DNA from 2 places in the Actinomadura sp. NPDC000929 genome. Region 2 is predicted to be linked to the other one. Evidence: riboswitches for the same ligand, from Rfam matches in the RefSeq annotation. Region 2 holds a riboswitch; the other holds the start of a gene.

Region 1 (15,129 bases), on a different contig from region 2:
CAGCGCCTGCTGGCCCTCGGCGCCGTCGCCGGGGCCGTCCTCGCCGTCGGGATGGCCGGCAGCTACCTCGTCTCCGCCCGCCTGCGCCGACAGACCCGCGGCGTCGCCCCCGACGAGCTGCGCGGCATGTTCGAGTACTACGAGGCGATCCTGCACGCCGTCCGCGAAGGGCTCCTCATCCTCGACCGCAGCGGCCGCGTCGTTCTCTGCAACGACGCCGCGAGACACCTCCTCGACCTGGACGCCCCCCACGGCCCCTTCCCGTCCGCCGCGATCCCCGGGCGGGCGCGGGGGGAGCCGCAGGGGCGGGACGTCGCGGAGCTGGGGTTGCCGGAGGAGCTGGTGGCGACGCTGGTGTCCGCGGAGCCTCGGTCGGACGAGATCCATGTGGGGGACACGCGGGTGCTCGTGGTGAACACCTCGCCCGTCCGGTCGGGGGACCGGGTGATGGGCAACGTCGTCACCCTGCGGGACCACACCGAGCTGCAGGCGCTGACGGGCGAGCTGGACACGGTGCGCGGGTTTGCCGAGTCGCTGCGCTCGCAGGCGCACGAGGCCGCGAACCGCCTGCACACGGTGGTGTCGCTGGTGGAGCTGGGCCGTCCCGGGCAGGCCGTGGAGTTCGCGACCGCCGAGCTGGCGAGCGCGCAGCGGCTCACCGACCGGGTCGTCGGCTCGGTCGGCGAGCCGGTGCTGGCCGCGCTGCTGCTCGGCAAGTCCGCCGAGGCGGGGGAGCGCGGCGTGGAGCTCGTGATCGGCGAGGACACCGTGATCGAGGGCGCGATCGAGCCGCGCGACCTGGTCACGATCCTCGGGAACCTCATCGACAACGCGGTCGACGCCGCCATCGAGGGCGCCGCCGCCCGGCCGCCGCGCGTCGGCGTCGGCGCCCGCGTGGAGGACGGGGCGCTCGTGCTGGAGGTGTCCGACAGCGGGCGGGGCGTGGACCCCGCCGCCGTGCCCGCGATGTTCCGGCGCGGCTGGACGACGAAGACGTCCGGCGGCGCGGTCGGGCACGGCCTCGGCCTCGCCCTGGTCGGCCAGGCCGTCCGCCGCAACGGCGGTGAGGTGCGGGTGGGCGCGGCCGGCCCCGGCCACGGCGCCGTGTTCACCGTCCGGCTGCCCCTGCCGAGGCGGGCCGCCGGGGCCCGGCGCGGGGGCGGCGAGCCGTGATCAGGGTGCTGGTGGTCGAGGACGACCCGGTGGCGGCGGAGGCGCACCGGACCTACGTCGAGCGGGTCGCCGGGTTCACGGTCGCCGGGGTCGTGCACTCGGGGGCGGACGCGCTCCGGTTCTGCGAGCGGACGCAGGTCGACGTCGTCCTGCTGGACTTCTACCTTCCGGACACGCACGGCCTCACCGTCTGCCGCGCGCTGCGCGCCGGGGGACGGGACGTGGACGTCATCGCCGTGACGTCCGCGCGGGACCTCGCGGTGATCCGCACCGCCGTGGCGGTCGGCATCGTCCAGTACCTGCTGAAACCGTTCACCTTCGCGTCGCTGCGCGACAAGCTCGTCCGGTACGCGCGGTTCCGGGAGCAGGCGGTCGGCTCGGGGGAGGTCAGCGGGCAGGCGGACGTGGACGGGATGCTCGCCACGCTCCGGACCCCCGACCACCACGCGCTGCCCAAGGGGATGAGCGGGGAGACGCTCCAGGCCGTGACCGGCGTGCTGGAGTCCGCGGCCGACGGCCTGTCCGCCGCCGCTGCCGCCGATCTCACCGGCGTCTCCCGGGTCACCGCGCGCCGCTATCTGGAGTATCTGGCGGAGAACGGGCTGGCCGACCGCCGCCCCCACTACGGCCAGGTCGGCCGTCCTGAGGTGCGCTTCTACCCCCGTTAGACGGGGTACCTATGGACCGACAGTTGGAACGACATCGGGGGAGTTGTCGTGAACGACAAGCCTGGCAAGCCCGGGAAGCCCACGGGCAAGGCGGAGTCCGAACCGGAGCGCGAGAAGCGGCCGCGCCGCGGCGAGGAGGCCACGGGCAAGGGGCCGAAGCGCAAACCGGGCGACGCCGCGCGCAAGATGCGGGAGATGTACAAGGGCTAGACGGTCGCGTCGGGCGGGGCGGTCCCGATGCTTGACGGCGGCTTGGGCTCCCATTTTGGGTCTATGTCGGCTTATGGGGCTAACGTCCAAAGGGAACGCGACGTCGAGGAGAACGAGGAGGCGTGCTTGTCCGACCGACGACACTCGGGCGGCTCCACCGAGGGGCTCTTCGACGCATGGAGGGTAGAGACGGACCACGGCACGGGCCCCTCCCGCTGAGCGGCCCGAAGACCCGGGGGCGGTAGCGATCGGCTTCGACAGCGATCGGTGACGGCCTCCGGGTCTTCGTCTGCCGAGTTGTGTTATCCAACTCACCGTCGGAGCCGATTGTGCTCTCCGGTCCGCCGAGCGGATACTGCCGAAGTGAGTTGGAAAACACAACGGAGGTGGGGTCCATGCGGGACGCGGTGATCGTGGAGGCGGTGCGCACGCCGCTGGGCAAGGGCAGGGCCGGCGGGTTCCTGCACGGCGACCACCCGGCCGACCTGCTCGCGCGGACGCTCGCGTCCCTCGTCGAGCGGGCGGGCATCGACCCGGGGACCGTGGACGACGTGATCGGCGGCGTGGTCACCCAGGCCGGCGACCAGGCGCTCAACATCACCCGCACGGCCGTCCTCGCCGCGGGGTTCCCCGAGAGCGTCCCCGCCATGACGGTCGACCGGCAGTGCGGCTCGTCCCAGCAGGCCCTGCACATCGCGGCGCAGGGCGTGCAGAGCGGCGCCTACGACATCGCCATCGCGTGCGGGGTCGAGTCGATGTCGCGGGTGCCGATGGGGTCGAGCGTCCTGCCGGGCAGCGACCCGTTCGGGACGCTGCTCCCCGAGCGCTACCCGGGCGGGCTCGTCGGCCAGGGCATCAGCGCCGAGCTGATCGCCGCGCGCTGGGACCTGTCGCGGGAGGAGCTCGACGCCTACGCCGCCGAGTCCCACCGCCGCGCCGCCGAGGCGTGGAAGAACGGCGAGTTCGACCGGGAGGTCGCCTGGACGGGGCAGCGGGACGAGACCGTCCGCCCGGCGACGTCGCCGGAGATCCTCGCCGGCCTGAGGCCCGCCTACCACGACGAGCGGATGGCCGAGCGGTTCCCCGAGATCGGCTGGAAGATCACCGCGGGCAACGCCTCCCCGGTCAACGACGGCGCCGCCGCCGTCCTGGTCATGGGCGCCGACGTCGCCGCGCGGCTCGGCCTGCGCCCGCGCGCCCGCTTCCACGCCTTCGCCGTGACCGGCGACGACCCGCTGCTGATGCTCACCGCGATCATCCCCGCGACCGCGAAGGTGCTGGAGCGCGGTGGCCTCACCCTGGACGACGTCGATCTGTTCGAGGTGAACGAGGCGTTCGCCCCGGTCGTCCTCGCGTGGGCGCGCGAGACCGGCGCCGACCTCGCGCGCGTCAACGTGCGCGGCGGCGCGATCGCGATCGGCCACCCGCTCGGCGCGAGCGGCGCCCGCCTCATGACGACCCTGCTGCACGCCCTGGAGGACCGCGGCGGCAGGTTCGGCCTCCAGACCATGTGCGAGGCGGGCGGACTGGCCAACGCCACCGTCGTGGAGCGGCTCTGACGGACGGTCCGGCCAGGTCCGGCGGCTAGGCTTCCCGGTATGCCGAAGGACGCCGATCCGCGCGAGTGCTCGATCGCCGACACGCTGGACCTGGTCGGCGAGCGCTGGAGCCTGCTGGCGATCCGGGAGCTGAGCTACGGGGTGCGGCGCTTCGACCAGATCGTCCGCAACACCGGCGCGTCCCGCGACATCCTCACCGCCCGCCTCCGCAAGCTGGAGGCGGGCGGCGTCATCCGCCGCGAGCGCTACAGCGACCACCCGGTGCGCCACGAGTACCGCCTGACGCCCGCGGGCGTGGAGCTGTGCGACGTCCTGCTCGTGCTGATGGCCTGGGGAGACCGGCACCTGCACCCGGACGACCCGCCCGTCCGGTGGCGGCACTCCTGCGGCGAGACCGTCAGCCCCCAGGTCGTGTGCCGCCACTGCGGCAACGAGGCCCGCCAGGGCGCCCATTCCCCCACCGGCCGGGGCGCCCGCCCCTGACCCACTCGCGACGGCGGCGCAGCCAGTCGCCGATGCGGCCCGCGAGGACGCCGACCGTCCCGTCCAATGGTGAAGGTGACCATCTTCGGGTTGAGAAGGTTGGTCAGCAGTCCGTTGAGATAGGCCCGCCGTCCCGAGACCCCGGCCGGTTCCGCCTCCACGTCCCCGCGGTCAGCGGGCCGATGCGGGGCGTCTCTCGGCCGCGCGGGTCAGGGCGGTGGCGAGGCGGTCGCGGGCCTCGGTCTGGGCGGTGATGCGCGCGTCGAGGACGGCGAGGCGGTCCAGGGCGATGCGGAGCCCCTTCTCCGACGGGGGCGAGGCCGCCACGTCGCCGTCCAGGCAGACCGAGAACGCGCGCACGTCGTCGAGGGTGAGGCCGACGGCGAGCAGCTCCCGGATGTTGCGGACCCGCACGGCCGCGCCCTCGTCGTAGATCCGGTATCCGTTGCCCGCCCGGCGGGACGCGATCAGGCCCGCCTCCTCGTAGTGCCGCAGCGCCCGCGGCGTCGTCCCGGTGATCCGCGCCAGCTCGCCGATCCGCACCGCCACCACCTCCTCCCCTCGTTCTACCAGGCGGTGGGCCCGCCGGCGCTCAGGCGACCACCGCGCCTCCGTCCACCGCGAGGACGGCGCCGGTGACGAACGAGGCGTCGGGCGAGGCCAGGCGCGTGATCGCCCACGCGACCTCCTCCGGCCGCCCGACGCGGCCGAGCGGGGTGTGCTCGATTTGCCACTGCCGGAGCGCCGCGAGGCGCTCGGCGGAGAGGCCCTGGTGCTCGCCCATCGGGGTGGCGATCGCTCCGGGCGCCACGGCGGCCACGCGGATGCCGCGCGGCGCGAGCTCCAGGGCCCAGCCGCGCGTGAGCGTCTCCAGCGCCGACTTCGTGGCGGCGTAGAACGCGTTGCCGGGCCAGCCCCGCTGCCCGACGGACGTGCTGACGTTGACGACGACCCCGCCGCCGTCGAGCGCGGGCAGCGCCGCCCGGGTCAGCAGGACGGGCGCCACCAGGTTCGTCGCGAGCTGCGGCGCGAGCGTCTCCGGGGCGAGGCTCTCCAGGGTCCCGCTCTGGACGATCGCCGCGTTGTTGACCAGCACGTCCAGCCGTCCGTGCGCGTCCGTCACCCTGCGCACGATCTCGGCGGCGGCGCCGTCGCCGGTGATGTCGGCGGCGAGCGGCTCGATGCCGGGATGCCCGTCCGCGGTCTCGGCCAGCGGGCCGGGCCGCCGTCCGACGGCCACCACGCGGGCGCCCTCGGCCGCGAACATGCGTGCCGTGGCGCGTCCGATCCCGGTTCCCGCGCCGGTGACCAGGACGACCCTGTTCTCCGAATTCGTCTCCATGCCCCGAGCCTGGAACCCTGCCGCCAACGGCAGGGTCAAGCCCGGCCGGCCCTTTCCAGGAGAAGGCGGGCGCCGGTTCGGGCGCGGGCGGCGGCGGTGGGGTCGCCCTGGATTCCGGCGACGACGATGGCGCCCTCGGCGAGCAGGTAGACGGGTTCGGCGGCGGACGCGTCGACAGGGGAGACCAGGGCCACGACCTGGTCGTGGAAGGCCCGCTTGTGGGCTCGCGCCGCGTCCGCGACCGCCGGGGAGGACGAGCCGAGCTCCCCGTGGGCGTTGACCCAGGCGCAGCCGCGGAAGCCCGGCTCGGCGAACCACGCGCCGAGCCAGTCGAACAGGGCGAGGACGCGCCGCCGGGGGTCGGGCTCCGCGTCCAGATGGGCGGCCAGGCTCGCGCGCCAGCGGCGGTCGCGGCGGTCCAGCATCGCGACGACGAGGGCCTCCTTCGTGGGAAAGAGCCGGTAGATGCGCTTGAGCGGCAGCCCGGACACGGTCCGCAGCTCGTCCATGCCCACCGCCTGGACGCCCTGCCGGTAGAAGAGGCGCTCGGCGACGTCCAGCAGGGCCTGGCGGTCCCGGTCCTGCTGCTCCTCGGTGATCGCGGCCGGCATGGGCGCTCCTGACTTGACGTTGAGAACGATCGTTCCCTACCTTAGCGGCAGATATGGAGAACGCTCGTTCTCAACCCGAGGAGGCCGCCGTGACCGAGGACCGTCCGCCCTGCCCGCCGTTCACCCTGGAGACCGCGAAGCAGAAGGTCCAGGCGGCCGAGGACGCGTGGAACACCCGCGACCCGCAGCGGGTGGCGCTCGCCTACACGCCCGACTCGGTCTGGCGGAACCGCGACCGGTTCGTCACCGGACGGGAGGAGATCATCGCCTTCCTGACCGCGAAGTGGGAGCGGGAGCTCGACTACGCGCTGCGCAAGAGCCTGTGGGGGTTCCGCGAGAACCGCATGGCCGTCCGGTTCCAGTACGAGTGGCACGACGCCGGCGGGCAGTGGTGGCGCAGCTACGGCAACGAACTGTGGGAGTTCGACGAGCGCGGCCTGATGCGGCGGCGGGAGGCGAGCATCAACGACGTCGCGATCGGCGAGGCCGACCGCCGCATCCGCGGCCCGCGCCCCGCCGACGAGCACGGCCTCGACATCCCGCTCCGGTAGCGGGCCGCGGTCAGCACTCGATGACGTTGACGGCGAGGCCGCCGCGCGAGGTCTCCTTGTACTTGTCGAGCATGTCGCGGCCCGTGTCGCGCATGGTCTTGATGGCCTTGTCGAGGGAGACGAAGTGGCGGCCGTCGCCGCGCAGGGAGATCCGGGCGGCGCTGATGGCCTTGACGGCGCCGACGGCGTTGCGCTCGATGCAGGGGACCTGGACCAGGCCGCCGACGGGATCGCAGGTCAGGCCGAGGTTGTGCTCGATGCCGATCTCGGCGGCGTTCTCCACCTGCTCGGGGGTGCCGCCGAGGACCTCCGTGAGCCCGGCGGCGGCCATCGAGCAGGCCGACCCGACCTCGCCCTGGCAGCCGACCTCGGCCCCGGAGATGGAGGCGTTCTGCTTGAACAGCACGCCGATCGCCCCGGCGGTCAGCAGGAACCGCACCACGCCCTCGTCGTCGTGGCCCGGGATGAACCGGTCGTAGTAGTGCAGGACGGCCGGGATGATGCCCGCGGCGCCGTTGGTCGGGGCCGTGACGATGCGCCCGCCCGCCGCGTTCTCCTCGTTGACCGCCAGCGCGAACAGGGTGATCCAGTCCATCGCGTGGAGCGGGTCGGACGCCTCCTCCGCGGACAGCTGGCGGTGCAGCTGGGGAGCGCGGCGGCGCACCTTGAGCCCGCCCGGCAGGAGGCCCTCCCGGGTGCAGCCGCGGGTCACGCAGGCCCGCATGACCTGCCAGAGTTCGAGCAGGCCGTCGTGGATCTCGGCGGCGTCGCGGCCGAACGCCTTCTCGTTCTCCAGCATCAGCGCCGAGATCGACAGGCCCGTCTCCCGGCACCGCTCCAGCAGCTCGGCGGCCGTGTCGAAGGGGTGCGGCAGGACGGTGTCGTCGGGCTTGATGCGGTCGGCGCCGGTGGCGCTCTCGTCCAGGATGAACCCGCCGCCGACGGAGTAGTACACCTTCGCGCGCAGCTCCCCGCCGGAGGCGTCCAGAGCCGTGAAGCGCATCCCGTTGGGGTGGCCGGGCAGCGACTCCTTGCGCTCGAAGACCAGGTGCTCGTTGACCACGAACGGGATCTCGTGGTCGCCGAACAGCCGCAGCGCCCCGCGCTCCCGGATCGCGGCGAGCCGCTCGTCCACCCGGTCGACGTCGACGAGCTCGGGCTTGTCGCCCTCAAGACCGAGGATGACGGCCTTGTCGGAGCCGTGGCCCTTGCCGGTGAGGCCGAGCGACCCGTAGAGGGTGACGGCGACGGACGCCGTCTTCTCCAGCAGCCCGTCGCGCTGGAGCCCCCGGGCGAACCGGTGCGCCGCGGCCATCGGGCCCCCCGTGTGGGAGGACGACGGACCGATGCCGATCTTGAACAGGTCGAAAACGCTGATGGCCATAGCTACCTCGTTGTGGCCGCGCCCCCTCCCCCTTGACGGGGGTCCCGCAGGGGGAGAGGGCGCCGGAACGTCACAGGTTCGGGTACAGGGGGTGCTCGTCCGCCAGCGCCTTCACCCGCGCGGCGAGCGCGTCCCGGTCGAAGGACGGCTGCAGCGCCAGCGCGATCACGTCCGCGACCTCGGCGAAGTCCTCGGCGGTGAAGCCGCGGGTCGCGAGGGCCGGGGTGCCGATCCGCAGACCGGACGTCACCATCGGCGGGCGCGGGTCGTTCGGCACCGCGTTGCGGTTGACCGTGATGCCGATGTCGTGCAGGCGGTCCTCGGCGTCGCGCCCGGTGAGCTCGGAGTCCACCAGGTCGACCAGCACGAGGTGGACGTCCGTCCCGCCGGTCAGCACCTTGACGCCGGCCTTGGCGCAGTCCTCGGCGAGCAGGCGCTCGGCGAGCAGCTTCGCGCCCTCCACCGTCGCCGCCTGCCGGGCCCGGAACTCCTCCGACGCGGCGATCTTCAGGGCGACGGCCTTGGCGGCGATCACGTGCTCCAGCGGGCCGCCCTGCATGCCGGGGAACACCGCGGAGTTGATCTTCTTGCCGTACTCCTCGCGGGCGAGGATCAGCCCGCCGCGGGGACCGCCGAGCGTCTTGTGCGTCGTCGTCGTCACGATGTCGGCGTGCGGGACGGGCGAGGGGTGCAGCCCCGCCGCCACCAGGCCCGCGAAGTGCGCCATGTCGACCATGAGCAGCGCCCCGACCGAGTCGGCGATCCGCCGGAACGCGGCGAAGTCGAGCCGCCGCGGGTACGCCGACCAGCCCGCCACGATCATCTTCGGACGGTGCTCGGCCGCGAGCGAGGCCACCTCGTCCATGTCGACCAGGCCGTCCTCGGCGCGGACGTGGTACGGCACCACGTTCAGCACCTTGCCGGAGTAGTTCAGCCGCATCCCGTGCGTGAGATGCCCGCCGTGCGCGAGGTCGAGGCCGAGGATCGTGTCACCGTGCTGGAGCAGCGCGAAGTAGACCGCCGTGTTCGCCTGCGCCCCGCTGTGCGGCTGGACGTTCGCGTGCTCGGCGCCGAACAGCGCCTTGGCCCGGTCGATCGCGAGCTGCTCGGTGACGTCGACGAACTCGCAGCCGCCGTAGTACCGGCGGCCCGGGTACCCCTCGGCGTACTTGTTCGTCAGGACCGACCCCTGAGCCTCCAGCACCGACACCGGCGCGAAGTTCTCCGACGCGATCATCTCCAGGGTGCCCTGCTGGCGGCGCAGCTCCGCGGCGACGGCCTCGGCGACCTCCGGATCGGCCGTCGCGAGGGAGTCGTTCAGACTCATGATTCCTCGATCAGCTTGTCGTAGGCGGCGGAGTCGAGCAGGTCGCCCGGCTCCTCCGAGATCCGCACCTTGAAGATCCAGCCCTCGCCGTACGGGTCGTCGTTGATGACCTTCGGCTCGTCCACCACCGCGCTGTTGATCGCGGTGATCTCGCCGCTGACGGGGGAGTAGACGTCGCTCACCGACTTGGTCGACTCCACCTCGCCGCACGGCTCGCCCGCCTCGACGGTGTCGCCCTCCGACGGCTGCAGCTCGATGTAGACGATCTCACCGAGGGCGTCGGCGGCGTGCGCGGTGATGCCGACCGTGACGATGCCGTCGTCGCCACCGAGGCCCGACACCCACTCGTGCTCCTCGCTGTAGCGGAGCTCCTCCGGAACGCTCACGATCACTTCTCTCTTTCCACTGTGGGGGCGCGCCCCACACCGCCGGACAACTTGTTCAGGAACGCTTGTAGAACGGTAGGGCCACCACGTCCACCGGCTCGTGCCGGCCGCGGACGTCCACGGCGAGGCCCGCCTCCTCGACGCCGCTGTCGAGGTACGCCATGGCGATCGGCGTGCCCAGTGTGGGCGACGGGGCGCCGCTCGTCACGATGCCGCACGGCGCGCCGCCGGACGTGACGACCTGGTACCCCTTGCGAGGCGCGCGACGCCCCCGCGCGACCAGTCCCACGAGCCTACGGCCCGGCGGGGTCTGCGCCTGCGCCGCCAGGGCGGCCTTGCCCACGAAATCGCCTGGCTTGTCCAGCTTCACCACCCGGCCGAGGCCCGCCTCGAACGGCGTCGTCTCGGCCGTCAGCTCGTTCCCGTACAGCGGCATCCCCGCCTCCAGGCGCAGCGTGTCGCGGGCCGAAAGCCCCGCCGGGACGACCCCCTCCACCGCGGCGAGCGCCCTCCACAGCCCGACCGCGTCGGACGCGTCCACGAACAGCTCGAACCCGTCCTCACCCGTGTACCCGGTGCGGGCTACCAGCGCGTCCACGCCCGCGACCCGCCCCGCCAGGATCGCGTAGTACTTCAGGTCCCCCAGCGGCGCGTCCGTGAACCCCTCGAGAATCCCCTGGGAACGCGGCCCCTGCAGGGCGATCAGCGCGTACGAGTCGGACCGGTCGTCCACCGCCGCCTCGAACCCCGCGGCCCGCTCGACCAGCGCCTCCCGGACGACGGCGGCGTTCGCCGCGTTCGCCACCACCATCCACGTCTCGTCCGCGAGCCGGTAGACGATCAGGTCGTCCAGGACGCCGCCGTCGTGCCCGCAGATCATCGTGTAGCGCGCCTTGCCCACCGGCATCGGCGACAGGTTGCCGACCAGCGCGAAGTCCAGCGCGGCCCCCGCGCCCGGACCCGACAGGAAGATCTCCCCCATGTGCGACAGGTCGAACAGCCCCGCCCCCGTGCGGACGGCCTGGTGCTCGGCGGTCTCGCTCGCGTAGCGCAGCGGCATGAGATGGCCGGCGAAGTCGACGAGGTTCGCGCCGAGGTCCTCATGGACGTCGTGCAGCGGCGTCTTCTTCGCGGTCGGATCGGCGGACATGGGCTCGGCTCCTTCGTCACGGGCGCGCGTGGTCCATCGTCCCACTCGCGCACCGGGCGTATCGGTGCCTCCCCCTCTGTCATCGGCGCCTGAGAGCTTCACCCGCCGCGCACGGCGGGCTTTCACCTTCGGCGGGGGACCGGAGTCCCCGCTTTCCAGAGGTCGCCTGGCCCGTGCGGTCCGTGGGCCTGAGAGGTTCCGGGGAGGATTTGCTCCTTCGGCGTCCCCCACCGGCTGCGAGGGACTCTCCCGCACGGGATCATCAGCTGTCGAAGAAGGCTAGCAGTGTTCATTGTGTTTTTTGAGGTCGGGGCCCTGGGGGCCCCGACCTCAAAAAACACGTGCGATCGCTGGCATCGCTCCGGCTCGCCTTGCGGCTCGCTGCGCGATCAGGTTCTCGCAAGCTCGAACCTGCCCTCGGACGCGATCGCGAGTGTTGGGGTCGTCGTCGGCTGAGGTGGCGGCTTAGGTCGTCTCGTTGGACGGTTGCTGCTGGTGCTTCCGTTTCGGTGTCCCTCTGTGCGGGTCGTCTCGACCGTTGCGCTTCTTGGTGATGGGAGCGCGGTGGGCGGTGGTCGTCAGCTTGGGGGTGGGGTGGCGGGGGGCGACATGGACTTCACGCAGGTCTGCAGGGCGGCCCTGATCTTCTTCAGCTCGTCGGGGGCGGGGGATCTCGTGGGGTTGGGGGTGGGCATCTGGACGCCCTGGGCGTGCATGCAGTCGTTGAAGGCCTTGACCGCCTTCGACTGGGCCGGGGGGAGGGGCGTCGCCTCGGCGCCCGTGCCGGGGGCGGAGGGGGCCTGCGTCCTGGCGGTCGGGGCTGCGGACGACGCGCCCGCCGTCGTGCCGCCGTCGTCGCTGCCGCCGCAGCCGGCCAGGGCCAGCGTCAGGGCCAGGACCGCTACATGACCGCGCTTCAAGGGGGAACCTCCGTGGCCGGGGTGGGCCGCCCATGATGGGCGGTCGGCCCTGCTCGCGGATACGCGCTCTCGTGCCAATGATGCGCGGCCGGGTTAGCACCGTGCATCAAAGTGGCCTCCGGCACGGACCGCTTCTTCGTTCGCCTCAACCGGATCGTGGGCCGTAACGTACTCTGAACTGGTTGTCGGAGATCACCCCCGGGTGCGCGGGGTGGACGGACCCGGAGGGCACGCCGCATGGTCTACTACCTGGCTGGAGCGTTGATCCTCTTCTTCGGCCTGCTGGTCTCCATCGCGCTGCACGAGCTCGGGCACTTCTCCTTCGCCAAGCTGTTCGGGGTGCGGACCACGCAGTTCATGGTCGGGTTCGGGCCCACCATGTGGTCGAGGCACAAGGGCGAGACGGAGTACGGGGTCAAGTGGATCCCGCTCGGCGGCTACATCCGCATGATCGGCATGCTGCCGCCGCGCAAGGGCGACGCGCCCGGGCAGGTGCGGCGGATCAGCACCGGGCCGTGGCAGGGGCTGATCGAGTCCGCGCGCGGGGCCTCGCTGGAGGAGGTCGGGCCCGGCGACGGGGACCGCGTGTTCTACGCCAAGAAGTGGTGGCAGAAGCTGCTCATCATGTTCGGCGGGCCCGCGATGAACCTGCTCCTGTCGGTGATGTTCTTCGCGATCCTGCTGATGGGCATCGGCGTCAACCAGCCGCAGCCGGTGATCAAGGAGGTCGCCGAGTGCATGGTGCCGGCCAGCGCCAAGGTCGCCGCGTGCCCGGCGGGCGCGACGCCGACGCCCGCGCGGCAGGTCGGGCTCCAGGCCGGCGACCGGATCGTCGCGTTCGACGGCAAGAAGATCGACGACTATCCGCAGCTGCAGCGGCTGATCCGCAAGGACGGCGGCAAGACCGTCCCGATGACCGTCCGGCGGGACGGCAGGGACGTGCGGCTGAACGTCCCGATCACCCGCAACCAGATGTACGACCTCAAGGACGAGGACAAGGTCGTCAACGTCGGGTTCCTCGGCATCACGCCGTCCAGCGGGATCGAGCGGCAGGGGCCGGGCGCGGTCGCGAGCACGATGGGCGACCTGACCGCGCGCACCGTCGGCGCCCTGGTGCGGATGCCGCAGAAGATGGTCGGCGTGTGGAACGCGGCCTTCGGCGGCGAGAAGCGCGACCCGAACGGGCCGATCGGCGTCGTCGGCGTCAGCAGGATCGGCGGCGAGGTCGCCGCGTCCGACGACTTCACCGGGACGCAGAAGGTCTCCTTCTTCGTGATGCTGCTCGGCTCGCTGAACCTCGCGGTCGGGCTGTTCAACCTCATCCCGCTGCTGCCGCTGGACGGCGGGCACATCGCGGGCGCGCTCCTGGAGGCGGTCAAGAAGGCCTTCGCCCGGATCTTCCGCAGGCCCGACCCCGGCTACGTGGACGTGGCCAAGGCGCTGCCGGTGACGTACGTGATGGCCGTCATCCTGATCGTCATGGGCGGGCTGCTGATCTACGCCGACCTGTTCAACCCGATCCGCGTCACGGGGTGACGTCCGGCATCGTGCCGGTCTTCAGGAAGGCGTCCAGCGCGGCCCGGTAGGGGGCGACGTCGAGGCCCTGCTCCGCCAGCCACGCGTCCGACCCGTAGGTGCCCGCGTAGCGCTCGGCGCCGTCGCAGATGAGCGTGACGACGCTGCCGCGCTCCCCGCGGGCCCGCATCTGCGCGATCAGCTCGGCCGCGCCCCACATGTTCGTGCCGGTCGAGCCGCCCACGCTCCGGCCGCTGACCTCGCTCGTCCAGCGCATCGCCGCGATCGACGCCGCGTCCGGCACCCGGATCATCCGGTCGATCACCGTGGGCAGGAACGACGGCTCGACGCGGGGGCGGCCGATGCCCTCGATCCGCGAGCCCGCCGCGGTGCGCTCGGGGTCCCCGTCGGCGAACGAGCCGTGGAACGCCGACCCCTCCGGGTCGACCACCGCGAGCCGCGTCTGGAACATCCGGTAGCGGGCGTACCGGCCGATCGTCGCGGACGTCCCGCCGGTGCCCGCGCCGACCACGATCCAGGACGGCTCGGGGAACCGCTCCAGCCGCATCTGCTCGAAGATCGACTCGGCGATGTTGTTGTTGCCGCGCCAGTCCGTCGCCCGCTCGGCGAAGGTGAACTGGTCCATGAAGTGGCCGCCGCACTCGGCCGCGAGCCGCCGCGACTCCTCGTAGATCGCCGACGGGTCGGCCACCAGGTGGCAGCGGCCGCCGTGGAACTCGATGAGCTGGATCTTCTCCGGGCTGGTGGTGGCCGGCATGACCGCGACGAACGGCAGGCCGAGCAGCCGCGCGAAGTACGCCTCCGACACCGCCGTCGACCCGCTGGACGCCTCGATGATCGTCGTGTCCTGGCGGATCCACCCGTTGGCCAGCCCGTACAGGAACAGCGACCGGGCGAGCCGGTGCTTCAGCGAACCCGTGGGGTGGACGGACTCGTCCTTCAGGTAGAGGTCGATGCCCCACTCCGGGGGCAGCGGGAACACGTGCAGGTGCGTGTCGGCGCTGCGGTTGGCGTCGGCGTCCACGAGCCGGATCGCCTCGGCGATCCATGCCCGGTACCCGGGATCGCAGCGGTCCACGATGCGGCTCATGGCGGTTCTCCCCCTGATCGTCGGCAGGGTCACACGATATCGGCGCATGTCACGGTGCATCATTGAGGAGGCGGGGGGCAGATGATCGAGATGTTCGACGAACGCATCGTGGCGACCGGCCGGCTGCCGCTGTTCGGTTTCTTCGTGGCGTTCATGGTCACTTTCGTGCTGACGCGGGTGAACGTGCGGCTGATCCGCGCGGACGTGCGCTGGTGGTTCCGGAACGTGAAGGCCGGCGACGTGCACATCCACCACGTCGTGTTCGGCGTGGTGCTGATGCTGTTGGGCGGGGTGGCGAGCCTCGCCGTCCCGGACGCCTACGTCGGCCTCGACCTCGCGGCGGCGGTGGTGTTCGGGATGGGATCGGCCCTCGTCCTGGACGAGTTCGCGCTGATCCTGCACCTCAGCGACGTCTACTGGACGGAGAAGGGCCGCGCGTCCGTCGACGCGGTGTTCGTCGCGATGGCGGTGACCGGGCTGCTGCTGCTCGGCATCCGTCCCCTCGGCTACGAGGGCATCGCGCCCGACCACGGCACCGGGCTGATCACCCGCGTCTACGTCGCCTCGCTCGCCGTCAACCTCGTCCTCGCCGTGGTCACGCTGCTGAAGGGCAAGATCTGGACGGGGCTCATCGGGCTGTTCATGCCCGCGCTGCTGATCGTCGGCGCGATCCGGGTGGCGCGGCCCGGCTCGCCCTGGTCGCGCTGGCGCTACGACCCCGGCTCGCGCCGGTACCACC
Region 2 (13,146 bases):
AACGCGCCGCCGAACCCGCAGCACTCCCCCGCGGACGGCAGCTCCACGAGATCCAGGCCCCGCACCGCACGCAGCAGCCGCACCGGCCGGTCGCCGACGCCGAGAGTGCGCAGGGACCGGCAGGACGGGTGATAGGTGACCCGGTGCGGGAAGTACGCGCCCACGTCGGTGATCCCGAGGACGTCGACGAGGAACTCCGTCAGCTCGTAGACGGCGAGGCCCTCGGCGGCGCGGGCCAGGCCGGGGTCGCGGGCCGTACGGGCGATCTTCGGGTAGTCGGCGCGGACGGTCGCGGCGCACGACGCCGACGGCGCCACCACGACCTCGCAGCCCTCGAACGCGGCCGCGTGGGAGCGGGCAAGCCCGGCGGCCTCGCGGTGGTAGCCGGCCGTCCAGTGGAACTGGCCGCAGCACGTCTGCCCCGGCGGGAACGCCACCTCGTGCCCGAGCCGCTCCAGCAGCACGGTCACGGCCTTCGCGGTGCCGGGGAACAGCACGTCCTCGAAGCACGCGACGGACAGCGCGACCCGCACCGGCCTCACTCCCCCCGCCCCCGCAGAGCCCGTTCCCCCGCCGAACATCGTAGGGGTTTCAGCCTCCGGCGGCGTGTCGTTCTTCGTCCGTTATCGCGCGGGAGGCACGCTACTGCGTGGCGCCCCGGGAGTGGGAGGGATCACACCCGACCGGTACTCCGGAACCAATGGACAACCGTCCCAACGGGCTATGGCCGGTGGGGGCGAACCACTCCACACTTGGGTGCGTCAGAACAGGAAAGCACCACGACCCACCAGTAGTTGAGACCGGAGGCACGCCATGTGCCCGCACCAGCCGCCTTGTCCCTCCCACAACGCACCCGACCGCGACGCCGCCCGCACGCTGGCCTCGCACCCCGAACAGGGGTGGAGCCTGCTGTGCAACGGGGTCGTGCTGTTCGAGGACACCGGTGAGCTGCTGCCCGACGGGGGAGTCATCGCGCCGCACCGGCCGACGGACGCGCAGGCCACGTCCGCCGCTTGAGCGGTCTCCACGGGGGACTAGTTCAAACGGGTGATCATCCTCGGGGGCACGCCCGCCCACGACCGGTCTCTGGGCCCGCCCCGGGCCCGGAGCGACTCTACCGCCGGCCCGTCCGCACCGGACGGGCCGCCCACCGCTTCAGCCACGGCTCCACGGCACGACCGACGGCCGCGGGGTCCTTGCCGAGGTCGTGCCGCTCGCCCGGCAGGACCGCGACCTGCGCCGCGTCCGCCGGGTCGGGGACGCCGAACGGGTCGCGGTCGCCGTTGACGACGACGACCTCGACCCCCGCCGACCGCAACTCCTCCACCCGGGTCTTCTCCGGCCTGCCCGGCGGGTGCAGGGGGAACGCCAGCGCCACCACGCCGGCCGCCCCGGCGGCCTCCGCCGTCCGGCACGCGACCCTCGCCCCGTTGCTGCGGCCGCCCTGAACCAGCGTGACGTCCCCGAACCGCTTCCGCAGCGCCGCGACGATCTCCAGCCACGCCTCGTCCTGCTTGGCCGCCGGCCCCGGCGCCCGCCGCCCGGCGAGCCGGAACGGCTGGACCACCCGCGCGACGGCGCCGCCGAGCCCCAGCGCCTCCGCCCGCACCGCCAGCAGGTCGGCCGCCTCCACTCCCCCGTTCGACCCGTGCGTCAGCACCAGCAGGAACGCCGGGTCGTCCACCTCGTCGAGCACCACCTCGGCGGGCCCGTGCGCCGTCGCGACCTTCATGTGACTCACCGTAGCGGCAGCCGCGAACGGCCGGTGCGGCAGACTGGACCCATGGAGACGATGACCGACAGCGAATGGCGCGCGTTCGTCATGGAGGGCACCCGCACCGGCAAGGCCGCCGTCACCCGCAAGGACGGCACGCCGCACGTGACGCCGATCTGGTTCGTCCTCGACGGCGACGACCTGCTGTTCAACACGGGGCACCAGAGCGTGAAGGGCCGCGTCCTCGCCCGCGACCCGCGCCTGTCCATCTGCGTCGACGACCAGGCGCCACCGTACTCGTACGTGCTGATCCAGGCCGAGGCGTCCCTCGTCGAGGACCTCGACGAGATGCTCCGCTGGGCGACCGTCATCGGCGGCCGCTACATGGGCGCCGACCGGGCCGAGGAGTTCGGGCGGCGCAACGCCGTCCCCACCGAGTACCTCGTCCGCGCCCGCATCACCAAGGTGATCGCCCAGCGCGCCATCGCCGGCTAGCCGTCGGTCCAGTCCGGGGCGGCCGTGCCGGTCGCCAGGCGGAACCGCTCGGCGAAACTCTCGTGCAGCAGCGGGCCCCACGCGTAGCCGCCCGGCACCCGCACCGCCCTGCCGAGGGTCTCGCGGGCGTCGCCGGCCCGTCGTTCGGCGTACCGGACGGCGAGCAGCGCGTACATGTGGTCGAGGGCGCCGAACGCCTCGCCGGCGAGGGCGGGGAGCGTGCCGTCCGACACGGCGCGCTCGACGACCGGCTCCCACCACAGGTCGCCGTCGTCGTCGGCGTCGCCGAAGTCGCGGCGCAGCCGCGCCCGCACCTGCCCCGCGGTGCCGGGCTCGGCGAGGCCCCGCCGCCACACCTCGCCCGCCTCGGCGCCCCGCCCCCGCAGCGGCAGGGTCCGCGCCAGCAGCTCGGTGGCCAGCGGCCCGACCTCCGGGTCGGCCGGCTCGTCCCCCAGCGCCGCGCCGAACGCGCCGATCGCCTGGTCGAGGTAGGAGATGCCGAGCGCCACGGCGAGCCGCCCGTACGCGTAGGGGTCGGCGCCCCGGTCGATCAGCTTGAGCCCGGCGGTCAGGACCCGCTGGGCCCGCGCGGGCTCGTCGCGCTCCAGCAGCCGCTGGGCCAGGTCGTGCGCGGCGGGCGGCCCGTACTCGGCGTCCCCGGTCGCGATCACCGCCTCCCAGTGGTCGCGGGCCGCGTCGAAGTCGCCGGCGTCGTCGGCGATCCGGGCGAGGGCCAGATGGGCGGGCGGCAGGTAGGCGGGGTTGCCGAAGTCGACCACGACCCGCCAGGCGGGCGCCGCCCGCTCGTGCTCGCCCGCCCGCTCGTGGGTGAGCGCCAGGTGGTAGGCGGCGCGCGGCCCGTACTCGGGATCGGCGGTGGCGATCGCCGTCCGGTCGGCCTCCCGGGCGCGCTCGACGTGCCCGGCGTCGTCCAGGACGACCGCCAGCCCCAGCGCCGCCCGCGCCCGGAAGGGGGTGTCGCCCAGCGCGAGCACCTTCTCGAACAGCAGCGCGGCCCTCTCGGCCTCACCGCTCTCGGCGAGGCCGCGGGCCTCCTCGCACAGTCGCGCAGGGTCGTCGGATACCGCGTCCGGAGACTCGATCATCGCTCTTCTGCCCTCTGGGGGTCGGGGTCCGCAAAGAGCGTAGCGATCCGCGCCGCCCCCGTCCCGCGACGACACCCCAAAACCCAAGCAAGATCACAAATCCATCGCCCGCTCCGTCACGGCGACCTCCCACACGCAGCGAGCCGCAAGATCAGCCGAAGCAATCCCGGCGATTCGCCCGAGGCCCAGGTCCAAGCGAGCAGGGCCATCGCAAACCACCCCGCCGACCCCAGCCACCGTCGCAACCCCGCAACGACCTCAATGACCGCGATCGCGTCCGAAGGCAGGTTCAAGCGAAGCGAGAACCTGATCGCGCAGCGAGCCGCAAGGCGAGCCGGAGCGATGCCAGCGATCGCACGCAGTGCTCGACGATGGAGGGCCGTCAAGGCCCGAAGGAGGAGAGCACTGCAATAAACACAGCAGCGAGCCGCAAGGCGAGCCGGAGCGATGCCAGCGATCGCACGTGGCTTTCCAGGCTGAGGCGCCCCTAGGCGCCTCAGCCTGGAAACCACAATCCAATTCAGTCCTCGAACGCTTCCGGAGGCGGGCAGGAGCAGACGAGGTTGCGGTCGCCGTAGGCCTGGTCGATGCGGCGGACGGGCGGCCAGTACTTGTTCTCCCGCAGGGACGGGAGGGGGTAGGCGGCCTCCTCGCGCGTGTAGGCGTGCTTCCAGTCGTCGGAAACGAGGCAGGCGGCGGTGTGGGGGGCGTTCTTGAGGGGGTTGTCCTCGGCGTCGTAGCCGCCGTCGGCGACGCGCTGGATCTCCCGGCGGATCTCGATCATGGCGTCGCAGAACCGGTCGAGCTCGGCGAGGTCCTCGGACTCGGTGGGCTCGATCATCAGGGTGCCGGCGACGGGGAACGACAGGGTCGGGGCGTGGAAGCCGTAGTCGATGAGGCGCTTGGCGACGTCCTCGGCGGTGATCCCCGTCTCCTTGGTGATCTTGCGGAGGTCGGCGATGCACTCGTGCGCGACGAGGCCGTCGCGGCCGGTGTAGAGGATCGGGTAGTGCGGGGCGAGGCGGGCGGCGAGGTAGTTGGCGCCGATGATCGCGCCCTCGGTGGCGGCGCGCAGCCCGTCCGGGCCCATCATCGCGATGTAGGCCCAGGAGATCGGCAGGATGCCGGCCGATCCCCACGGGGCGGCCGAGATGGGGCCGACGCCGGTGCCGGGGCCGGCCTCCTCGCGCATCGGGTGGTTGGGCAGGAACGGGGCCAGGTGCTCGCGGACGCCGATCGGGCCGACGCCGGGGCCGCCGCCGCCGTGCGGGATGCAGAACGTCTTGTGCAGGTTGAGGTGGGAGACGTCCGAGCCGAACTCGCCGGGGCGGGCGAGGCCGACGAGCGCGTTGAGGTTGGCGCCGTCGACGTAGACCTGGCCGCCGGCCTCGTGCACGGCCGCGCACACCTCGGTGATCGTCTCCTCGAAGACGCCGTGCGTGGACGGGTAGGTCACCATGATCGCCGCGAGGCGCTCGCCGTGCTCGCCGAGCTTGGCGCGCAGGTCGTCGAGGTCGATGTTGCCGCCCTCGTCGCACGTGACGACGACGACCCGCATCCCGGCCATGACGGCGCTGGCGGCGTTGGTGCCGTGCGCCGAGGAGGGGATCAGGCAGACGTCGCGGTGCTCCTCGCCGCGGGACGCGTGGTAGCCGCGGATGGCGAGCAGGCCGGCCAGCTCGCCCTGGGAGCCGGCGTTCGGCTGGACGGAGACCTTCGCGTACCCGGTGATCTCGGCGAGGAAGCCCTCCAGCTCGCCGATCAGCTCGACGTAGCCGGCGGCCTGGTCGAGCGGCGCGAACGGGTGGATCGCGGCGAACTCCGGCCAGGTGATCGGCTCCATCTCGGCGGTGGCGTTGAGCTTCATCGTGCAGGAGCCGAGCGGGATCATGGAGCGGTCGAGCGCGATGTCCTTGTCCTGGAGCCTGCGCAGGTAGCGCAGCATCGCGGTCTCGGAGCGGTGCGTGTGGAAGACGGGGTGGGTCAGGTAGGGGCTCTCGCGGCGCAGGGCGTCCGGGAACGCCTCGGGGACCTCGCCCACCTCGGTCGCGCCGAACGCCTCGAGCACGGCCGTCACGTGCGCGGGCAGCGTCGTCTCGTCGCAGGCGGCCGCGACCCGGTCGGGGCCGTCCGGGCGCAGGTTGATTCCGCGCTCGCGGGCGGCCGCGACGACCTCGGCGGCGCGGCCCGGCACGCGGGCCAGGACCGTGTCGAAGAACGAGTCGTGGACGACCTCGACGCCGCCGGCGCGCAGCCCCGCGGCGATCTCGGCGGCCCGGCGGTGCGTCCGCTGCGCGATCGCGGCCAGCCCCTCGGGGCCGTGGTACACGGCGTACATGCTCGCCATCACGGCGAGCAGGACCTGGGCGGTGCAGATGTTGCTGGTGGCCTTCTCGCGGCGGATGTGCTGCTCGCGGGTCTGGAGGGCCAGCCGGTAGGCGGTGGCGCCGTCCGCGTCGACGGACACGCCCACGAGCCGGCCGGGGAGCTGGCGCTGGATGCCCTCGCCGACCGCCATGTAGCCGGCGTGCGGTCCGCCGAACCCGTAGGGGACGCCGAACCGCTGCGCGGAGCCCACCGCGATGTCGGCGCCGGACTCGCCGGGCGGGCGCAGCAGGGTCAGCGCCAGCAGGTCGGCGGCCACGACGGCCTTGGCGCCGCGCTCGTGGGCCTGCGCGATGACGGGCTCCAGGTCGCGGACGGCGCCGGACGCGCCCGGGTACTGCAGCAGCACGCCGAAGAAGTCGCCGTCGGGCAGGCCGCGGGACAGGTCGGCGATGACGATCTCGATGCCGAGCGGGATCGCGCGGGTCCGGACGACCTCGATCGTCTGCGGGAGCGTGTCGATGTCGACGAGGAACGCCCCGGGCTCCTTGCGCCGGGAGACGCGGTGCGCGAGGGCCATGGCCTCGGCGGCGGCGGTGCCCTCGTCCAGCATGGAGGCGTTCGCGACGGGCAGCCCGGTCAGGTCGCCCACCATCGTCTGGAAGTTCAGCAGGGCTTCGAGCCGCCCCTGGGAGATCTCCGGCTGGTAGGGGGTGTAGGCGGTGTACCAGCCCGGGTTCTCCAGCACGTTCCGCATGATCACGCCGGGCGTGGTCGTCCCGTGGTAGCCGAGCCCGATCATGGACGTCAGGACGGTGTTGCGGGACGCGAGCTCGCGGAGCCGGTCCAGCGCGGCGGTCTCGCTCAGCGCGGGCGGCAGGTCCAGCGGACGGGACGTGCGGATCGCGGCGGGGACCGCGTGGTCGATCAGCGCCTCGGCGCCGGAGTAGCCGATGGCGGCCAGCATCCTCGCCTGGTCGTCCGGCGAGGGGCCGACATGCCGGTCGGCGAACGCCGACCGGGGATGCTGCGGCGCGGCCACAGGGGCGAAGAACTGGGCGGTCATGGAGGGCCTCCTGGCTGCTGCGGTCGCTCAGGTGCGCCGCCGGCGCGGGCCGGCGGCCGTTCTCCCCCTCTGTCATGGCACCTGAGAGCTTCACCCGCGCGGCGGGGTTTCCCCTTCGGTGAGCCGCCCTTCCCCGCGCGCGGGGACCGACGCCTGCTTTCCAGAGGTGCCTCGCCCGTGCGGTCCTTTTGCCTGAGAGGTTCCGGGGAGGTTGCCCCTTCGGCGCCCCACGCTGGCGGCGTGGGGTCTCTCCCGCACAGGGTTGACGGCATGTCCTAGGTCGAACCCTACCCAAAGGCGCGTCCGCGACGTCGTTCCGGCCCGCCGGAAGGGGCCGCGCCCCGCGGCGCGGGCGGTCTACCGGCGAGTACCATGTGCTGACTCACCTGGGGCGCGACGGCCCCGGGCCGCACGGGGGCGGGGAGACGAGGCTGCGGGATGGACGCGCGTCCCGGCGGCGGCCCCGCGACTCGACGGCGCGCCGCCGGGTCTGGGACGCTGATCACGATGGCGGATGGTCAGGGCGGCGGTACGGCGTGACACAGACCCACGACGGAGCGGTGCGCCCGGCGCAGGGCGCGGCCGGCGCGCCCGTCGACGAGCCCGCCCAGCCGTACCGGATCCGCCGGCCCTCCGACGCCATCCGGTTCGCGGCGTCCGTGGTGGGGCTGGCGGCGGTGATGCTGCTGGTGTCGATCGCGCAGCAGACCACCCACGGCCTGCAGACCGACATCGCGCAGGGCACCGCGCACGCGCCGCGGCTGCTGCTGACGCTGGCGACGCTGGTGTCCAGCTTCGGGGTGCTGGCCGTGCCGATCGCGTTCGCGATCGAGCGGCTCTTCCACAAGGACGGCGTCCGCGTGGCGATCGCGCTGCTGGCCGCGATGATCGCGTTCGGGATCACGGTGGGCCTGGACGACCTGGTGGTGCGGGCCGCGCCGGGCGGCGTGCTCGACTCGCTGATCTGGGGCGGCACGGAGACCGCGCCGGTGCACACCGACATCGCCCCGGTCATCGCCTTCGTGAGCGCGGTCGGGATGGCGGGCCGCGCCCGCTGGCAGGCCGCGACCTGGACCATGATCGGACTGGCGGCGCTGACGGGGCTGACGGCGTCCTACGCCTCCGTCGCCGCGCTGGCGGCCACCTACCTGCTCGGCCGCGCCATCGGCCACGGCACCCTCTACGCCGTCGGGACGCCGAATCCCCGCCCGTCCGGGACGGCCGTGGTGGCCGCGCTCGAACGGCTCGGGCTGCACCCGCGGCGGGCGGCGCGCCTGGACGGCACGCACGACGCCGACGAGACCCGCCGCTACGGCGTCGCCCTCGCCCCCTCCCCGCAGGGCGGGTACGGCGCCCGGCTCCCGGCGGGCCGGGGGCGGCACGGCGACTGGGACGTGGAGGTCCGCGTCCTGGACCGCGACCAGCAGACCGCCGGGCTGCTCTACCGCGTCTGGCGGCTGCTGCGGCTGCGCGGCGCCACGACGGGGCGGACGCTGCGGTCGCTGCGCCGGTCCCTGGAGCTGGAGTCGCTGGCGGCGTACGCGGTGGACGCCGCGGGCGCCCGGACGCCCCGGCTCGTCGGCACGTGCGAGGTCGGCACCGAGGCGGCGCTGCTGGCCTACGAGCACGTCCCGGGGCGGCGGCTCGGGGACGTCCCCGACGCGGAGATCACCGACGAGCTGCTGGCGGACGTGTGGCGGCAGTTCCGGGCGCTGCAGGCGGGGCGGCTCGCGCACCGGCGGCTGGAGGGCGAGGCGGTCCTGGTCGGCGACGACGGGCTGGCCTACCTGACCGACCTGCGGTTCGGGGAGACGGCGGCCGGCGACCTGGCGCTGCGCCTGGACCTCGCGCAGCTGCTCACGACGCTGGCGCTGCGCGCGGGGCCGGAGCGGGCGGTGGGGACGGCGGCGCCGGTGCTGGGCGAGGAGGCCCTCGGCGGGGCGGTGCCGCTGCTGCAGCGGGTGGCGCTGTCGCGGGCGACCCGCACCGCGCTGCGGCACCACAAGGACCTGCTGACCCGCATCCGGGAGCAGATCGTCCGGCTGAAGCCGGAGACGGAGGCGCCCCCGGCCAAGCTGGAGCGCTTCCGGCCGCGGACCATCGTCAGCATCGTGGCGCTGTCGGTCGCGGCGTACATCGTCATCCCCCAGGTGACGAGCCTGGACATCGGCCGCCTCGCGGCCACGGCGAGCTGGCACTGGGTGGCCGCGGCCCTCGGGGCGGCGGCGCTCACCTACGTCGCCGCAGCGTTCATGCTGATGGGGTTCGTCCCGGAGCGGCTGCCGCTGGGGCGGACGGTCCTGGTGCAGCTGGCGGCGTCGTTCGTGAAGCTGGTCGCGCCGGCGGCCGTGGGCGGCGTCGCCGTCAACACGCGCTACCTGCAGCGCTCGGGCGTCCGGCCCGCCCTCGCCGTCGCGAGCGTGGGCGCGTCCCAGCTCGTGGGGATGGTCACCCACATCCTGCTGCTGGTGCTGTTCGGGTTCCTGACCGGTTCGACGGCGAAGGCGACGCAGGACCTGGCCCCGTCCCGGACGATCGTGCTCGCGGTGCTCGGGCTGGGGCTGCTCGCGGGGCTCGCGCTGACGGTGCCGCGGGTGCGGCGGGTGGTCGCCTCGCGGCTGAGGGCCATGTTCTCGGGCGTGGTGCCGCGCCTGGTGGACGTGCTGCAGTCGCCGAAGAAGCTGTCCACCGGGATGGGCGGCACCCTGCTGCTGACGCTGGCGTTCACGCTGTGCCTGGACGCCTCGATCCGGGCGTTCGGCGGGTCGCTGCCGTGGACGACGGTGGTGCTGGTGTTCCTCACCGCGAACGCGGTGGGTTCGGCGGCGCCGACGCCGGGCGGGCTCGGCGCCGTCGAGGGCGCGCTCACGCTGGCGTTGACGATCTCGGGGCTGACGGCGGAGACGGCCACGTCGGCGGTGCTGCTCTACCGGCTCCTGACGCTGTGGCTGCCGGTCCTGCCGGGGTGGGGGGCGTTCGCCTTCCTGCAGCGCAAAGAGGCGCTCTGAGGGGTCAGCCGGTGCGGCGGGCGCGCCGCCGGTCGGCCAGTTCGTCGTGGTGGTGCCCGGCGGGGTCCTCGTCGCCGGTGGAGGCGCGTTCAGCGGGCAGTTCCGCGAGACTGCCCTCCACCTCCTGCCACACCCGTCCGAGCGCGATGCCGAACACGCCCTGGCCGCCCTGGAGGAGGTCGACGACCTCGTCGGGCGAGGTGCACTCGTAGACGCTGACACCGTCGCTCATCAGAGTGATCTGGGCGAGGTCCTGGACGCCGCGGTCGCGCAGGTGGGAGACGGCCGTGCGTATCTGCTGCAACGAGACGCCGGTGTCGAGGAGCCGCTTGACGACCTTCAGGACGAGGACGTCGCGGAAGCTGTACAACCGCTGGCTGCCGGACCCCTGGGCCGACCGCACGCTCGGCTCCACCAGCTTCGTGCGGGCCCAGTAGTCGAGCTGCCGGTAGGTGATGCCCGCCGCGGCGCACGCCGTCGGGCCGCGGTAACCGACGTCCTCCGGCGGCGCCGACACCTGGGTGTCGAAGAGCAGGCCCTGCTCTCCGGCACGGCGGGACGCCACGCGCCTGTCGGGGGTCGCCTTGCCCTCGCCGCTGCTCACCGCCACGCGGACCTCCGGCTTCTATCATCCCGTAGCGGTTCGTCAAGGGGGTTTGACGAATAACACCACGGGTGTTCCACCAGCACGGTAGGTGCCGGTCAGGGTGTGGTCAACGTTCACCGTCGGCGCGTCGCATGCCCGGATGAACCGGCTTCACGTGGGCAAACTGCGCACCTTCGTCACCCACGCAGTCCATACCCCGATGGTTCCCCCGCAAAAACCGCCAGGTCCGGCGCAATGGGCGACCATTCGCCCGATCGCATGATCTCGCACTCCAGAGTGACATACGGCACAGCGGCCGCTCGCCCCGGGGTGCCGGAGAGGCCTAACCGGCGCGGCCGAAGTCCTCAGGGGAGATCGTGTCGAGGAACTCGCGGAACTTCTCGACCTCGTCCTCCTGCTCGTCGGGGATGGCGACGCCGGCCTCCTCCAGGACGTCCTCGCTCGCGAAGATCGTGGCGCCCGTGCGCAGCGCGAGGGCGATGGAGTCGGACGGGCGCGCGCTCACCTCGACGCCGTTGGAGAAGACGAGGTCGGCGAAGAAGATCCCCTCGCGCAGCGCGGTGATGTTGACCGTGCGGAGCTGGACGCTCAGCGCGTCCAGCACGTCGCGGAACAGGTCGTGGGTGAGGGGCCGGGCGGGCAGCACCCCCTGCTGGGCGAAGGCGATCGCGGTCGCCTCCACCGCCCCGATCCAGATGGGCAGGTAGCGATCGCCCTCCGTCTCCTTCAACAGGACGATCGGCTGATTGGAGGGCATCTCGACCCGGACGCCGACGACCTCCATCTGCTTCACTGCGGCTCCCTGCTGGTTCTCGCTGTCTCGATCACCACGTGCAGCGGATCGATTCCTGACCGAACCATGTAGCCAACGTACACCCAGGCTCGGACAGCTCGCGGCGCGCGGGGTACGGCAAAATCCTCCACCGGCCGCGTGATCAGTGGTCGAGGCTCTCGCGCAGGCCCGCGCCCACCAGCGCGGCGTGCAGCCGGACCGACAGCGCGGCGATCTCGCGCGCGGTCTCGGCGGCCTCCTCGTGCGCGCCGCGGCTGCGGCGGCGCAGCTGCGGCGCGACCATCTGCTCGATCAGGCCGACCTGCCGGTCGGCGGCGGCCTTGACGGCGCGCAGGTGCCGGACCTCGAAGCCGAAGTCCTCGAGCGCGGCGGCCACGCGCGCGATGTTGAGCGCCTCGCCCTCGTAGTGCGCGCCGATCCGGCGGACGAGGCCGTACTCCTCCAGGCGGACGAGGAGGGCCTCGTCGATCCCGGCCCCGTCCAGGAGCTGGCGGCGGGTGAGCCGCACGGCGGGCTCCACCGCGGTCGTGTCGGCGGCCACGAGCGTGCGGGGGCGCCGCCGCTCAGGCTCGGCCGGGCCGGGGCGGCGCGCGCCGGGCGGCGGGACGCTCTCACCGCGGTCGCGCGCCTCCAGCTGCTGCCGGATGACGCGCAGCGGCAGGTAGTGGTCGCGCTGCGCGGTGAGGACGTAGCGCAGGCGCTCGACGTCGGCCTCGCCGAACTTGCGGTAGCCGGAGGGGCTGCGCTCCGGCTCGACGAGCCCCTCGGACTCCAGGAAGCGGATCTTGGAGATCGTGATGTCGGGGAACTCCGTCCTGAGCAGCCCGAGGACGTCCCCGATGGTCATCGGGGACCGGGCCGGCTCCGCGCTCAAGGGCCCTCCCATCGTTCGCCGCGACCTCGCCGCGTTCCGTCAGCCGTGGGCCGGGTTGGTGAGGAACACCAACCGGAACTTGCCGATCTGGACCTCGTCGCCGCCCGACAGCCCGGCCTGGTCGATCCGCTGCCGGTTGACGTAGGTGCCGTTGAGGCTGCCGGTGTCGCGGACGGAGAACACGCCGCCCTGCCGGGCGAACTCGGCGTGCCGGCGGGAGACGGTGACGTCGTCCAGGAAGATGTCGCTCTCGGGGTGCCGCCCGGCGGACGTGCGGTCCTTGTCGAGCAGGAAGCGGCTGCCGGCGTTGGGCCCGCGCTTGACGACGAGCAGCGCGGTGCCCGGGGGGAGCGCCTCCATCGCCATCTGGTCGGGCCCGGCCGGCTCCTCGGCGCCGGCGTCGGTGTCCAGCGCCTCGAATCCCCCGATGGAGATCGTGGACGTGGACTCGCCCGGCGACTCCCGGGGAGGCGGCGGCGCCGAACTCCTCAGCGGAGTGCCGCAGTTCGAGCAGAAGCGGGCATCATCCGGGTTGGCGTGACCGCACTGCGTGCAGTAGACGCTCGGCATCGATCGGCTCGGCCTCCTACCATCGGCGTGCCGCCCGCGGGCCGCCCGCCGTAGCGGGGACCGCCTGCGCCACGCGCATCCTTCACCCAACCCACGCCGGGGATCCGCCCCGGCAACGGTCCAGCTTCACCGCCCGCTCACGCGACGGTCGCCGCAACTTACGCGGCTATCACCCGAGGGGTCAACCGGAACGGTGAACCGGCTGCACCAAACTACATTCGACGATGATCGCAGGTCCATGCCGCCGCGCGGACCGCCGCGATCACGACGTCCCGGCACGGTGCCCGGTTTACCGTCCCCCCGTCCCCTCTAGGGAGACCGTACCGCGCCGACGGCCAGCTTCGCGCGCCGGGTGATCAGGACGCGGGCCCCGGCGCCCTCCAGCGTGCGGACGAGGCCTCCCGGGATGTTGAGCGCGGTCGTCATCGTGTGCGGGTCGCCGATGGCCAGGAACCGGTACGGGGCGGTGAGGAGCCTGCCGTCCGCGCGGACGCCGTCGCGGTCGTCCAGGAAGTGGGTGTCGACGCCGACGCGGACGTCGCCGACCTGGATGACCTCGGCGCCCGCGTCGCGGAGTTCCTCCAGGGC

The links. A riboswitch is a leader RNA that binds a small molecule or an ion and turns the genes downstream of it on or off. The one in region 2 is predicted to bind glycine.
Region 1: linked by a shared signal. The riboswitch ahead of gcvT (glycine cleavage system aminomethyltransferase GcvT) and the one ahead of gcvP (aminomethyl-transferring glycine dehydrogenase) in region 2 are both predicted to bind glycine.

The regions. Positions count from the first base shown of each region.
Region 1 is NZ_JBEUPA010000164.1:212-15,340, reverse strand. It holds gene ABWI04_RS36160 (sensor histidine kinase) at 1-1,173, shown strand, start outside; gene ABWI04_RS36155 (response regulator) at 1,170-1,841, shown strand; gene ABWI04_RS36150 (hypothetical protein) at 1,890-2,051, shown strand; gene ABWI04_RS36145 (thiolase family protein) at 2,447-3,610, shown strand; gene ABWI04_RS36140 (winged helix-turn-helix transcriptional regulator) at 3,650-4,093, shown strand; gene ABWI04_RS36135 (MerR family transcriptional regulator) at 4,265-4,642, opposite strand; gene ABWI04_RS36130 (SDR family NAD(P)-dependent oxidoreductase) at 4,686-5,435, opposite strand; gene ABWI04_RS36125 (TetR/AcrR family transcriptional regulator) at 5,471-6,046, opposite strand; gene ABWI04_RS36120 (nuclear transport factor 2 family protein) at 6,136-6,597, shown strand; gene ABWI04_RS36115 (L-serine ammonia-lyase) at 6,608-7,981, opposite strand; gene glyA (serine hydroxymethyltransferase) at 8,052-9,308, opposite strand; gene gcvH (glycine cleavage system protein GcvH) at 9,305-9,694, opposite strand; gene gcvT (glycine cleavage system aminomethyltransferase GcvT) at 9,750-10,844, opposite strand; glycine riboswitch at 10,918-11,006, opposite strand; glycine riboswitch at 11,011-11,106, opposite strand; gene ABWI04_RS36095 (hypothetical protein) at 11,423-11,764, opposite strand; gene ABWI04_RS36090 (M50 family metallopeptidase) at 12,002-13,300, shown strand; gene cds1 (L-cysteine desulfhydrase Cds1) at 13,290-14,390, opposite strand; partial or broken gene ABWI04_RS36080 (hypothetical protein) at 14,472-15,129, shown strand, end outside.
Region 2 is NZ_JBEUPA010000178.1:748-13,893, forward strand. It holds gene ABWI04_RS37200 ((Fe-S)-binding protein) at 1-533, opposite strand, end outside; gene ABWI04_RS37205 (DUF5999 family protein) at 814-1,017, shown strand; gene ABWI04_RS37210 (alpha/beta hydrolase family protein) at 1,115-1,732, opposite strand; gene ABWI04_RS37215 (PPOX class F420-dependent oxidoreductase) at 1,784-2,209, shown strand; gene ABWI04_RS37220 (tetratricopeptide repeat protein) at 2,206-3,315, opposite strand; gene gcvP (aminomethyl-transferring glycine dehydrogenase) at 3,836-6,706, opposite strand; glycine riboswitch at 6,766-6,876, opposite strand; glycine riboswitch at 6,877-6,971, opposite strand; gene ABWI04_RS37230 (lysylphosphatidylglycerol synthase transmembrane domain-containing protein) at 7,243-9,714, shown strand; gene ABWI04_RS37235 (MerR family transcriptional regulator) at 9,719-10,324, opposite strand; gene ABWI04_RS37240 (bifunctional nuclease family protein) at 10,644-11,114, opposite strand; gene ftsR (transcriptional regulator FtsR) at 11,257-11,988, opposite strand; gene ABWI04_RS37250 (double zinc ribbon and FHA domain-containing protein) at 12,028-12,558, opposite strand; gene ABWI04_RS37255 (DUF881 domain-containing protein) at 12,868-13,146, opposite strand, start outside.